4 regions of the Neobacillus sp. GCM10027624 genome follow, and region 2 is predicted to be linked to each of the others. Evidence: riboswitches for the same ligand, from Rfam matches in the RefSeq annotation. Region 2 holds a riboswitch; each other region holds the start of a gene.

Region 1 (3,133 bases), on a different contig from region 2:
TGATGGGTCCGGCAAACAGCCTTGAAAGGGTAAAGAATAGAAAAAAGGACGAAAGCATTCCCGAAGATTTATTTAATGACCAATCATATGCATTTTCCAGATAATATACAAGCCAGCTACCAATTGATATTTCAGACACTACCCCAAATGAAAGGATGGCTACAATCATCCAGGCAATCGGATCCCGACCCAAGGCACGAAATGATGTAGATTCCCCCTTATTATGATGATCTTCTGGAAACCTTCCGAAAAGTGAAGGAAGGATGGGCAAAATGGAAAGAGAAAGAATCATTAAATACATACCACGCCAGCCAAGTTCCCCATTTAGAATATTCCATCCCATCATGGAAGCACCCAAAATAGGTGCCCCGATTGAACTAAGTCCATAAAAAAAATGGGAAAGGTTCATCATCGTCCCCGTGTTCTTAGTAAAAATGCGGGCAGCCATAATTCCAAGACCAATTTCGAGGATACCGTTTCCCAGATATAACATAAAATAAGATAGTGTTAATGATGTATACCCCTTAGACAAAAACATCAATATACCCGAAAATGCCATCGAAGCAAATGCAAGGATTCCTGTCCATTTAATTCCGATTTTATTGGATAGACTTGATGTAAATGAGCAAGCCAGCAGATATCCGAGAGAATTTAGGGCAAGTAGGAAACCAAGCTGAGATTCATGCAGTTTGAATTCGGATTGCATGAACGGAAGCGCCGGGCCTTTTACATTTTCCGATAAACCAAAGATAAAAAAGCCGCCAAACACCACAAATAATAACAATATCGAATTCACTCTTTGATTCTTCAAATATCTTAACCTCCAGACAATGTCACAACATTGAGACATTTTAAACTGAATTTCTCATATTAACAATAATGAATAGCCAAGGCATGTGTAAAATTGTATGCAATGAATTACGTTTTTTTTCTTAATTGCTGAAGACGGTCTAAAAATTGTTTTGAACGTTTAAGGTTATGTTTTTCAAAAAAGATGAATAAGATATTGTAAGTACTCCAATATTCGAATCTTCTTTGGAAGGGGTCGATATTTGATGTGGCAGCTTTGGCTTACAGGTTTAATTGGTATATGGGTATTTTTCTCCCCGTGGGTATACAACTTTACTGACAACACCGGCGCCTTATGGAACAGCATCATATTTGGAGTCATCCTTCTAATTTTAGCGATTTGGACTGGAAACAAGGTGAAAAATAATAATCCTTGATCGTACAGCAAGATTAAATAGCTTCATATTGGAGTACGATTTCCCTCCTTTTGGAGGGTTTTTATGTTTTAGCATTTTCATTACATAAACAAAGACAGCCCTTAAGAGAATTAAAACTGGACGGAAGCAAGGGCTTTAAATATCTTACATCACTTTGTTAAATATATCACAAATTTATTGACAGAATACTAGAACAGGTGTAAGGTAAATATTAGTTAAATTTTTTAGAATATTCTTATCAAGAGAGGTGGAGGGACTGGCCCTTTGAAACCTCGGCAGCAGACTTTTTGTACTGTGCCAATTCCAGTAGCGTTTTGCTAGAAGATAAGAAGAGAATCCATTACGTTTATGCCCCCCTCTTCTTATTTATGAAGAGGGGTTTTTATTTTTATGGCTGTGTTAAACTTGGTTGTTGATTTCCGCTCCAATCAACGCTGTTTAAAAATCAACATTGTTCTTTAACAAAGCCATTTTTATAGAAAGAAGGAAAATATTTATGACCAAAACATTAGTAAAAGCTCCATTTAAAGCTGATCATGTCGGTAGTTTTCTAAGACCTGAACCTATTAAAGCAGCAAGAAAAGCATATGCAAACGAGGAAATTGATTATGCAGCCCTTAAGGTGATAGAGGATAAAGAAATTGAGAAACTGGTACAGAAACAAATTGAGGTGGGCCTTAAATCCATCTCGGATGGTGAGTTTAGACGTGCATGGTGGCATTTAGACTTTTTAGCAGGTTTAGAGGGTATTGAGGAATTTGAAGCGGAGTATGTAAGTAACTTCAAAGGTGCCAAAACAAAAAATAAGGCCATCAAGGTAGTTGGTAAAATCGACTTTAATGGTCATTATATGTTAGAGCACTTCAAATTCCTAAAGCATGCCGTTGATCAATACGGTGATGGAACTCAAGTTGCTAAGTTTTCCATTCCAAGCCCCAATATGTTATTCACAAGAATTCAGGGCGATGAGTTTTACAATGGCGACACAGAACAGTTCTACCATGATACAGTAACGGCTTACCAAAAAGCCATTCAAGCTTTCTATGATGCGGGCTGCCGTTATTTACAATTAGACGATACTTCCTGGATTGATTTTGTTTCGGAAGATCGGATCAAAGCAGTCGTTGAAAAAATTGGCAAGGACGTACGGGATATCATTGATTCGAGGGTAAGTTGTTTAAATGATTCCATTTCTAAGAAGCCTGAAGATATGGTAATCACAATGCATATTTGTCGCGGAAACTTCCGCTCTACTTATATAACGAGCGGTGGATACGATCAAATCTCGGATGCTATTTTTGCTAACTTAAATGTTGATGGATTATTCTTGGAATATGATGATAATCGTTCAGGTGATTTTGGACCACTTAAAAGCTTTAAACGAGATGACAAAACCGTTGTATTAGGCTTAATTACCTCTAAATTCCCGGAATTAGAAGATCCCGAAGTGATTAAGGCAAGAATTAAAGAAGCAAGTCAATCGATTCCATTAGAAAACTTGGCATTAAGCCCTCAGTGCGGATTTGCCAGCACGGAAGAAGGAAACGTTTTAACAGAAGAGGAACAATGGGATAAGATTAAGCACATTGTTAAAATTGCTGAAAGCGTATGGGGTAACAACTAAATTCTCTTAAAAAAGACCACACTGGTCTTTTTTTGTTTAGCGTATATCTGATAACTCACATGCTATACCACTCATTAAAAAACACTTAAATTATTGAAAATTAAATTACTGAAAAAGAGAGGATTTAATTTCGTTTGAATTTGAAATCACCATGCATAACCTTACAAGTATTTCGCATACTACTTTTGTGAATTCAATTTTTTTCGAAAGAAGGAGTAAAATGACAGTTGGAAAACAAGTTCAAACCGCATTAGCAAGTTTAAAAAGTGCCCAGGCAAGTTTC
Region 2 (3,133 bases):
ACCCTCAGAAACAGAAAAGGTAATACCATCTAGTAAAGGTTTTTCAGATTTCCCTTGGACCAATATTCCTTGCACCTTAAGAAACTCATTTCCAACTGTTTGTTTCCGATCCTTTAATTGAACGAGATCCCGGCCAACCATCCTTTTCGCTAATTCATCTGCATTCGTATCCGCGATTTGAAACGTTCCTGTCACCTTTCCTCCTCTTAATACCGTTACTCGATCTGCCACTTCCATTACTTCATGCAGCTTGTGCGTAATGAGGATGATACTCTTTCCCTTTTCAGCTAAAAATCGAATCGTCTTCAGCAATTCTTTTACCTCTAAAGGAGTTAACACCGCTGTCGGCTCGTCCAAAATGATGATGTCGGCCCCCTGGTAAAGGACTTTGACAATTTCTATGCGCTGCTGTTCCCCGACAGAACACTCCGACACCTTAACGGTTGGTCTAACAGGAATTCCAAAGTTGTTTGAAACCTCCGAAACCATTTCAGCCGCTTTCTTACGATTAAAAAATCCCGCCTTCTTCGGTTCGCGGCCAATGACAATATTTTCTGTCACCGTTAAATTTGGAATTAACATAAAATGCTGATGAACCATGCCAATGCCATGACTTAGAGCATCTAATGGACTTTTAAAGTGAACGACCTTGCCATCAAGCAAAATGGAGCCGGCACTCGGCTGTTCTAATCCATATAACATGCGCATAAGTGTCGTTTTTCCTGCCCCGTTTTCCCCAACGATGGCATGGACTTCCCCGGGATTTAAGGTAAACGATACATCAGAGTTTGCCTCAAAATTCCCGTAACGCTTTGTCATGTTTTTCATTTCCAATCGAGGCATCCTTTTTTCTCCTTTCAAACCTGTTTTTCATGGTGAAAGGGAAGCTATCTTCTAAAAATCTTTAGATAGCTTCCCTATTTAGCATTAAGCGATTATTTTAACGGGTCTGTTACCGTTACCTTACCGGAAATGATGTCATCTTTAATGGCTTTTACCTTATCGATATTCGCTTGTCCAACAAATGGATTTAGCGGACTCTTGCTTTCTTTTGTTACATACGTTAGCCCGACTCCATCTTCTTTCAAGCCATATGAAACCACTCCTGCTTTATAGGTTCCTTTTGCAAAATCTTTAATGGTTTCATAGGCGGCCGCATCTGTTCCCTTTAATTGAGAAAGAACAACATGCTTTGGATCCACTTCGGTACGGTCAACGTCTTGTCCGGAAGTAAAGAATCCTTTTTCTTTTGCTGCTTCAAATACGCCTAAATCACCAACGGCTGAAGCACCTGCAACAAAATCTGCACCCTTAGAGGCTTGAAGCAGGGCAAGTTCTTTTGCCTTTGCTGGGTCTGTAAAGCTGCCAACATAGTTTACAAGAAATTGCGCTTTGGGATTTGTTGCTTTCAATCCTTCTTGGAAGCCGCCTGTCCATTTCTTCATCAACGGTGCATCGATTGCGACAACCATCCCGACTTTATTCGTTTTAGTCGCAAGACCTGCAGCTGCTCCTAAAAGATAGGCTGCTTCTTGTTCACGGAAGGTTACACTGCGAACGTTTGGTAAATCAACGGTTGTATCAATGATCGCAAATTGTTTTTTTGGATTTTCAGTTGCCACTTTCTTTAAAGCATCTTCTGATTCAAAGGATGAAGTAATGATCAAATCGTAATTTTCCGCTACAGCTGTACGAAGATTTTGTTCAATCGCTGCTTGGTCAGTTGACTCAATGGTTTTTACATCGATGTTAAATTCTTTTCCAGCCTTTTTAGCGCCTTCATCCATTTGTTGGAAGAAAGGGTTAACCCCAATTTTTTCTGGTAAAATTAACGCAACACGCTTCTTTTCTGAACCCTTCTCCTTGCTTTTTGAAGAAGAAGAATTTGCCCCTGAGCAGCCTGCTAACAAAAAGGCAAAAATCGTAACAATTAATGCTAGTTTCTTCATGATGAACCCCCTCATTTATTTTTATAATATAATTTCTTCCTTTTTTAGGAAAAAGCAAAACCATGATTATGTAGAACAAAAAAGCGCCCTTCCCATAAGGAAGAGCGCTTTTTCACCTCGACTCTCCCTTATCTTTCAGAGTAAGCACTCTGCAGGATTTAGCACCTTCTGTTTTAATAAAACAGCGGTTGCCGGGTTTCATAGGGCCTGTCCCTCCACCACTCGTGATAAGGAATTATTTATTTTTTAAAAATAACTTATTTTTACTATATCAATAGTGTTTATGTCTGAATTATTTTAAAGTTTACAACTTTAAACCGAAAAAGTAAATATACTTTTAAAAAAATTTTAAATCTTTTAAATTATCGCTGGCAGACTATCTTAAATATGATTTTTTTGAACCATATCGCCTGCGAAAAACAAATTTCCTTAAATCAACATCTTTTAAATTCCCGTCATAGCATAAAAACAGTAAGGATTGAAATTCCTTATACTGCTGCATGACAAAAAGAGCGAACTCTTTGCGTTCGCTCTTCATTTTCAACTTTACCTCTTCCTTTGAAAGAATGTCGCCTAGCTGGTCCTGATAATAAGCCTTGGTGTCTTCCCATTTCTTCTTGCGATTCACCAAAATATCCCGCCCATATTCTGGTAATTTTTCAATGACAATGTCGATATATCCCTCAGACCACATCAGCATTTTATCTTTCTCTGGAAGATCAAGAACCATTTTTAACAGCTCGGTATCCTCTACATTCTTTCCGCTCGCATATTTTCCGACCCGATTCATCTCATCACCTCTGACTTGATTCTTTAGGTCTTATTTTGCATCAAAACATGAAAGCTTATTTAGATAGCTTTACATCGATCGTTTTTAGCTTGCCATTGCGGTATACCCCAAACTTAACGGTATCTCCTACATTCACTTTCGTATATAAATATTTACGTAATTCGGAAGAGGAGCCAATTTTCGCACCATTCATGGAAACAATGACATCCTTCACTTCCAGCCCAGAACTTGAAGCAGCAGAATGCGGATCCACTTGCGTAATCATTACGCCCTTTTGGACACTGCTAGGCAGATTTTGCCAATAGATTTGCGGAATTTGATCTAAATCTTCAAGACCAATGCCGATATATGGCCGCTCAATTTTTCCATTTTTTATTAATTGATTGACAATTGG
Region 3 (3,133 bases), on a different contig from region 2:
AAACAGGGAGTGGATTTGTGTGGGAGTCGATCAAAAGAAATTACGTTTTGAAACTTTAAGTGTTCATGGAGGCTTATCTCCAGATCCCGTAACGGGTGCTCGTGCCGTTCCAATTTATCAAAACAATGCCTATCAATTTAAAAGCACTGAACACGCCGCTAACCTTTTTGCGTTAGCAGAACCAGGTTACATATATACACGGATTCATAACCCCACCACAACTGTCTTTGAGGAAAGGGTTGCCTTATTAGAAGGCGGTGTTGGGGCTCTTGCAGTTGCAAGTGGGATGGCCGCCATTACCTTGGCAATTTTAAACCTTGCTCAAGCTGGTGATGAAATTGTCGCAGCATCAACATTATACGGCGGCACTTACAATCTTTTTGCAGTGACATTACCAAAGTACGGAATTAATGTGAAATTTGTTGACCCTGAAAATCCTGAAAACTTCCGTACTGCCATCACGGAAAAAACAAAAGCGGTTTTCGCCGAAACAATTGGCAATCCAAGCTTAACCATATTAGATATTGAAAAAGTGGCCGATATTGCCCATGCGGCAGGTGTTCCGCTGATTATCGACAATACCTTTGCAACACCATTTCTCTGCCGTCCGATTGAACATGGTGCAGACATTGTCATTCACTCTGCTACAAAATGGTTGTTAGGAAATGGTACAACAACAGGCGGGATTATTGTAGACGGTGGTAAGTTTGATTGGAATTCGCCAAAATTCCCGGGCTTTACAACACCAGATGCGAGCTATCATGATCTTGTTTATGCGGAGGCACTTGGTGCGGTTGCCTATATTATCAAGGCACGCGTTCAATTGCTGCGTGATCTTGGACCGGCATTAAGTCCTCAAAATGCTTTCCAATTTGTCCTAGGGCTCGAAACTCTTCATGTTCGTATGAAAGAACATGTTGCCAATACGAAGCAGATTGTGGATTATTTAGTAAACCATCCTGCTGTTGAATGGGTATCCTATCCAGGACACCCATCACATCCTGACCATGAGCTTGCTGAGAAATATTTACCAAAAGGTGCCGGCTCAATGGTTGTATTCGGTATCAAGGGCGGTAAGGAAGCAGGAGCTAAGTTAATTGATTCCATTACTCTCTGGGCACATGTGGCCAATGTTGGGGATGCGAAGAGCTTAATTATTCACCCGGCAAGTACCACACACCAGCAATTAGACGCTGAGGGTCTTAAAGCAGCTGGAGTTTCTGAAGATTTAATTCGTCTATCAATCGGTATCGAAAATGTTGAGGATTTAATTGAAGACCTTGAATCTGCTATTGAAGCAGCAACCGGGTTGATATCGTTAACGGCCAATGCCTAAAACTACCATGTTTGATTTTTTCTAAATATGTAGAATTTTCGTTGACACTCCTTTTTATCCGTGATACGATAGCTTTCGTAATAAAATGATTGCTTACATCATATGTGTGTTAATTGAATATAGGATGCTTAAATGCTCTTATCCAGAGAGGTGGAGGGATGTGCCCGATGAAGCCCGGCAACCGTCAATTTAATTGAAATGGTGCCAATTCACACAAAGCGTTTGCTTTGAGAGATGGGAGAAAGGTTGAATTTATTATGCCTTTCTGCCTGCGCAGAAAGGCATTTTTATTTTCCTAATATAGAATGTTTTATTCAAAACCATCAAACCCTATGTTTAAGTGATACTGAGCAATTGGAATTTTTTACTTTTACTTATATATGGAAAAAAAGAAGGTGAATTCTATGATTTCTATAAAAAATGTTCGAAAAATTTTCCCTTCGAAACAGGGACAGTTAAAGGCAGTAGACGACGTGAACCTGGAAATTAACAAAGGGGAAATTTTTGGGGTAATTGGTTATAGTGGCGCGGGTAAAAGTACACTAATTCGTATGTTAAACGGATTGGAGCTTCCTACAGAGGGATCCGTTACTGTTGTAGGCCGTGAAGTTTCAAAGATTAAAGGCAGTGACTTGCGAAAAGCACGTCAAGAAATCAGTATGATATTCCAGCACTTTAATTTACTTTGGTCAAGAACAGTTAGTGAAAATATTGAGTTCCCACTGGAAATTGCAGGAGTAACGAAAGCGGAAAGATTAAAGCGCGTCAGCGAGTTGGTAAAACTAGTTGGCCTTGAAGGCAGGGAAAATGCTTATCCCTCACAGCTGAGCGGCGGCCAAAAGCAAAGAGTTGGTATTGCCCGTGCATTAGCGAACAATCCAAAGGTTTTGCTTTGTGATGAAGCAACCTCAGCCCTTGACCCGCAAACCACGGATTCAATCCTTGACTTGTTGGTCGATATCAATAAAAGGCTTGGTTTAACGATTGTTTTAATCACCCATGAGATGCATGTAATTCGTAAAATCTGCCACCGAGTTGCAGTAATGGAAAGCGGTAGAATTGTAGAGCTTGGTCCTGTATTGGAAGTGTTTAGAAACCCGCAGGCACCGATTACGAAGCGATTTGTTCAGCAGGTTACGGAGCCGGAGGAAACAAAAGAAACAGTGGAGCATTTGCTTGAACGATATCATTCCGGTACTGTTGTCCAGCTGACCTTTATTGGTGAGGCTGCTGAACAGCCAATTATTACGAATTTGATTCGCTACAATGATGTAACGGTTAATATCCTGCAGGGGAAAATTTCTCAGACACAAAGCGGTTCATATGGTACCTTGTTCATTCATCTCGATGGGGACGCGGACAAAGTCAATCAAGCGGTTGACTATATTCGCACCCAGCAGGTTGGAGTGGAGGTGGTAACAAATGAACAATGATCCATATTTAACTGATATTGACTGGCAGGCAATGTGGGAGGCAACCGTGCAAACTCTTTACATGACCGCAATATCCGTTATTGCTACCTTTATATTAGGAATTATTTTGGGATTACTCCTTTTTCTTACCGGAAAAGGAAATATGTGGGAAAATAAAGTGGTTAACACTGTCATTAGCGCATTTGTAAATATCTTTAGGTCGATCCCTTTTATTATCTTAATTGTTTTGCTCATTCCATTCACAATGCTATTGGTTGGCTCGATGATTGGAGAAAATGCAGCATTACCGGCCTTAATCATTGGTGCGGCTCCGTTCTATGCAAGAATGGTTGAAATTGGCCTGAGGGAAATTGATAAAGGTGTT
Region 4 (3,133 bases), on a different contig from region 2:
TACACAATCCTGCGGTCCCGTTAATGCTTCCGCAGCCGCTTCCTGTACGGCGCCAAACAGACTAACATATAAGTGATCCTGCAAAAGCTCAATTGATGAAATGATACTTTCATTTCCTACAGCAAACCCTACACGCCAGCCAGCCATATTATAAGTTTTAGACAATGTATAGATTTCGATTCCAACCTCTTTTGCTCCCTCTACCTGTAAAAAGCTTAAAGGTTTTTCCCCGTCAAAGCCAATTGCACCATAAGCAAAATCATGTACAACGCAAAGATTATGTTCGTTTGCTAGCTTAACGGTTTCAGAGAAAAACTCCTCTGTTGCGGTCGCTCCTGTAGGATTATTCGGATAGTTAAGAAACATTAATTTTGCATTTGTTAAAGCTTCTTGTGATAATTCCTCATAATCAGGTAAAAAATGATTTTTTTCCCTTAAGGGCATTGTAACCATTTTTGCCTGTGCAAGGGCTACCCCGGACCAATAATCCGGATATCCTGGGTCAGGAACTAGGATGGTATCGCCTGGATTTAATAGGCATAACGGTAATTCAACCAAACCTGCTTTTCCGCCAAATAAAATCGCAATTTCTTTGTCGGGGTTAACAGAAACACCATATTCCCTTTGATAAAATTCTGCTGCCGCCTGCTTCAAATATTGAAAACCCTGAAAAGGCGAATATTTATGATTTATCGGTTTCTCGGCGGCTTCTTTTAGCTTCTCAACAATATGTTTTGGGGTTGGTTGATCGGGGTTACCCTGACCTAAATTAATGACATCATGACCTGCTTTAATGTATTGCCCCACTTTTTTTACTAATGACGCAAAAAATTGTTTCGGTAGATTTTCTAATAGATTTGATGGTGGAAAAGTGTTCAAATGTTCTCACCTGCTTAAAAAGTAAATTATTATTGAAATTCTAGTCACAAATGATATTACTTTTATAACGGCTTGTAAAGTAAAAATTTTACTGCTTCCATTTTCGAAGATAGAAAACCTGAATATTATAAATAATTTTTTAAAAATATTGACACTATTATTATATTACTGTTATTATTTCAACATATTGAAAAAAATGAAAATTAGATTTTCTCTTATCACGAGCTGGCTGAGGGATTTGGCCCTTTGAAGCCCAGCAACCGACCGAAATTCCATTGTAAAATGGGGCGCAGCTGCGCCGGGAATCCTCCCACAAGGCACGGTGCTAATTCCAACAGAAAGATTACTTTCTGAGAGATAAGAGGTGCGAAGAACAAAAAACAATTGTCCTTTAGCCTCTTTCAAATGAGAAAGAGGCTTTTTTCGTTTGAAAAAGCCTCTAATAAACAGGAGGAATAAATCATGAGTATTTTAAATCTAGAAGCGTATCAGCCTTTAAAGGAAACCACCGCAATCCAGCTAGCATTAGAACTGAATATATTTGATGCAGAGTCACAACTAACCTGTAAGGAAATTGGGGATGGGAATTTAAACTTAGTTTTTCATCTCGTAGAGCAAAAAAGTAGTAAAAGTATTATTATTAAACAAGCTCTACCTTATGCGAAAGTTGTTGGAGAAAGCTGGCCGTTGACCGTTAAAAGAGCAAAAATCGAAGCCGACGCTTTAAAAATATTTGGTCATCTTGCACCAGCCTACGTTCCGGAAGTTTATTATACCAATGATATATTAGCCGTAACTGTGATGGAGGACCTTTCCCATCTTTCCATTGCAAGAACTGGATTTATCAATGGGGAAACCTATCCTTTAATTTCAAAGCATCTTGGTGAATATCTAGCGAAAACATTATTTTATACCTCCGATTATTCGTTAGGACCAGCGGTAAAAAAGGAGCAAGTACAAAATTTTATTAATCCGGAACTATGCAATATAACAGAAGACCTTATTTTTACGGATCCTTATTATGATGCTGAAACGAATGAATTTGAAGAGGGTTTGCGCGCTGATGTTGAATCCCTTTGGAAAGATGACGAGTTAATCTTTCATGTTTCCGTGTTGAAAAAAAGTTTTTTAACAGAAGCAGAAAATCTACTTCATGGTGATTTGCACACGGGAAGTATGTTCGCAAATAACTCCGAGACAAAAGTGATTGATCCCGAATTTGCTTATTATGGTCCTGCTGGATTTGATATAGGGCAGGTATTTGCAAATTTACTGTTCCAAGTCATTGTTAACAATGATAAACGCAATATCTTTATTAACCATGTCGAGACGGTCTGGAATGTTTTTCATAAAGAATTCAGCCGCCTTTGGGAAGTAGAAAATAAAGAGAAATTAGTAAATACCCAATTATTTTTGAACCACGTTCTCTCAAAATACTTTGAGGATGCCCTTGGATTTGCAGGCTGTGAATTGATTAGAAGAACAATTGGCCTTGCCCATGTGGCCGATTTGGACCGTATTGAAGATGAAAATGTCAGATTAACCGCAAAAAGAAAATCATTGGAATTAGGGACATTACTCATTAAACAGCGGAAGGAAATAAAAGAGCTGACTCAATTTATCACTGTTGTAAAAGAAACGATTAAATAGCAAAAGCAATCCGCCCGGATTGCTTTTCATTTTGAATTTCCTAAGAGTGGAAGGATAATGGTAAAAGTGCTTCCCTTCCCTATTTCACTTTCTATTTGAATGGTTCCCTGATGTTCTTCAATAATCCGGTAACTTACCATTAAACCTAGTCCGGTCCCCCGTTCCTTAGTCGTATAAAAAGGTTCACCTAGTTTTTTTATTTTTTCTTCCGGAATTCCCGCCCCTTCATCGCAAATCGAAATCCGAATTTGGTTATTTTCTGTTTGGTTGATTTTAATTAAGATATTACCGCCATCCGGCATTACTTCTATAGCATTTTTGATAATATTGATAAAAACCTTTTTTAATTGATTCGGTTCACAAAAAATAAGCGGAAGGTTGTTTTCATAACTCGTAATAAATTGTACATTATGCAAGACTGCTTGAGCGTTCAGAAGGTCAACCGTTTCCTTCATTATTTGTTTAATATCTTTTTCCTGAAACCGTTTTGCCTGTGGCTTTGCTAAAATCAAAAACTCATTAATGATTGAATCGATACGCTGTAATTCTGATGTTATAACTTGATAATACATTTCATGTTCTGATTTAATACTGCCTTCAAGTA

Evidence for each region. Region 2 has a riboswitch for S-adenosylmethionine ahead of ACFQZ9_RS24285 (BMP family protein). Riboswitches for the same ligand answer to the same signal wherever they lie in the genome.
Region 1: another riboswitch for S-adenosylmethionine. It lies ahead of ACFQZ9_RS07145 (5-methyltetrahydropteroyltriglutamate--homocysteine S-methyltransferase); the one in region 2 lies ahead of ACFQZ9_RS24285 (BMP family protein).
Region 3: another riboswitch for S-adenosylmethionine. It lies ahead of ACFQZ9_RS16120 (methionine ABC transporter ATP-binding protein); the one in region 2 lies ahead of ACFQZ9_RS24285 (BMP family protein).
Region 4: another riboswitch for S-adenosylmethionine. It lies ahead of mtnK (S-methyl-5-thioribose kinase); the one in region 2 lies ahead of ACFQZ9_RS24285 (BMP family protein).

The regions. Positions count from the first base shown of each region.
Region 1 covers NZ_JBHTHD010000003.1:450,074-453,206, reverse strand. The annotation lists gene ACFQZ9_RS07155 (MFS transporter) at 1-811, opposite strand, end outside; gene ACFQZ9_RS07150 (SPW repeat protein) at 1,056-1,226, shown strand; SAM riboswitch class I at 1,459-1,557, shown strand; gene ACFQZ9_RS07145 (5-methyltetrahydropteroyltriglutamate--homocysteine S-methyltransferase) at 1,723-2,850, shown strand; gene ACFQZ9_RS07140 (DUF1657 domain-containing protein) at 3,071-3,133, shown strand, end outside.
Region 2 covers NZ_JBHTHD010000014.1:84,341-87,473, reverse strand. The annotation lists gene ACFQZ9_RS24290 (ABC transporter ATP-binding protein) at 1-843, opposite strand, end outside; gene ACFQZ9_RS24285 (BMP family protein) at 936-1,949, opposite strand; SAM riboswitch class I at 2,075-2,183, opposite strand; gene ACFQZ9_RS24280 (hypothetical protein) at 2,326-2,739, opposite strand; gene ACFQZ9_RS24275 (S1C family serine protease) at 2,795-3,133, opposite strand, start outside.
Region 3 covers NZ_JBHTHD010000010.1:361,620-364,752, forward strand. The annotation lists gene ACFQZ9_RS16115 (O-acetylhomoserine aminocarboxypropyltransferase/cysteine synthase family protein) at 20-1,336, shown strand; SAM riboswitch class I at 1,472-1,577, shown strand; gene ACFQZ9_RS16120 (methionine ABC transporter ATP-binding protein) at 1,741-2,769, shown strand; gene ACFQZ9_RS16125 (methionine ABC transporter permease) at 2,759-3,133, shown strand, end outside.
Region 4 covers NZ_JBHTHD010000003.1:118,448-121,580, reverse strand. The annotation lists gene ACFQZ9_RS05530 (pyridoxal phosphate-dependent aminotransferase) at 1-879, opposite strand, end outside; SAM riboswitch class I at 1,092-1,243, shown strand; gene mtnK (S-methyl-5-thioribose kinase) at 1,342-2,529, shown strand; gene ACFQZ9_RS05520 (PAS domain-containing sensor histidine kinase) at 2,556-3,133, opposite strand, start outside.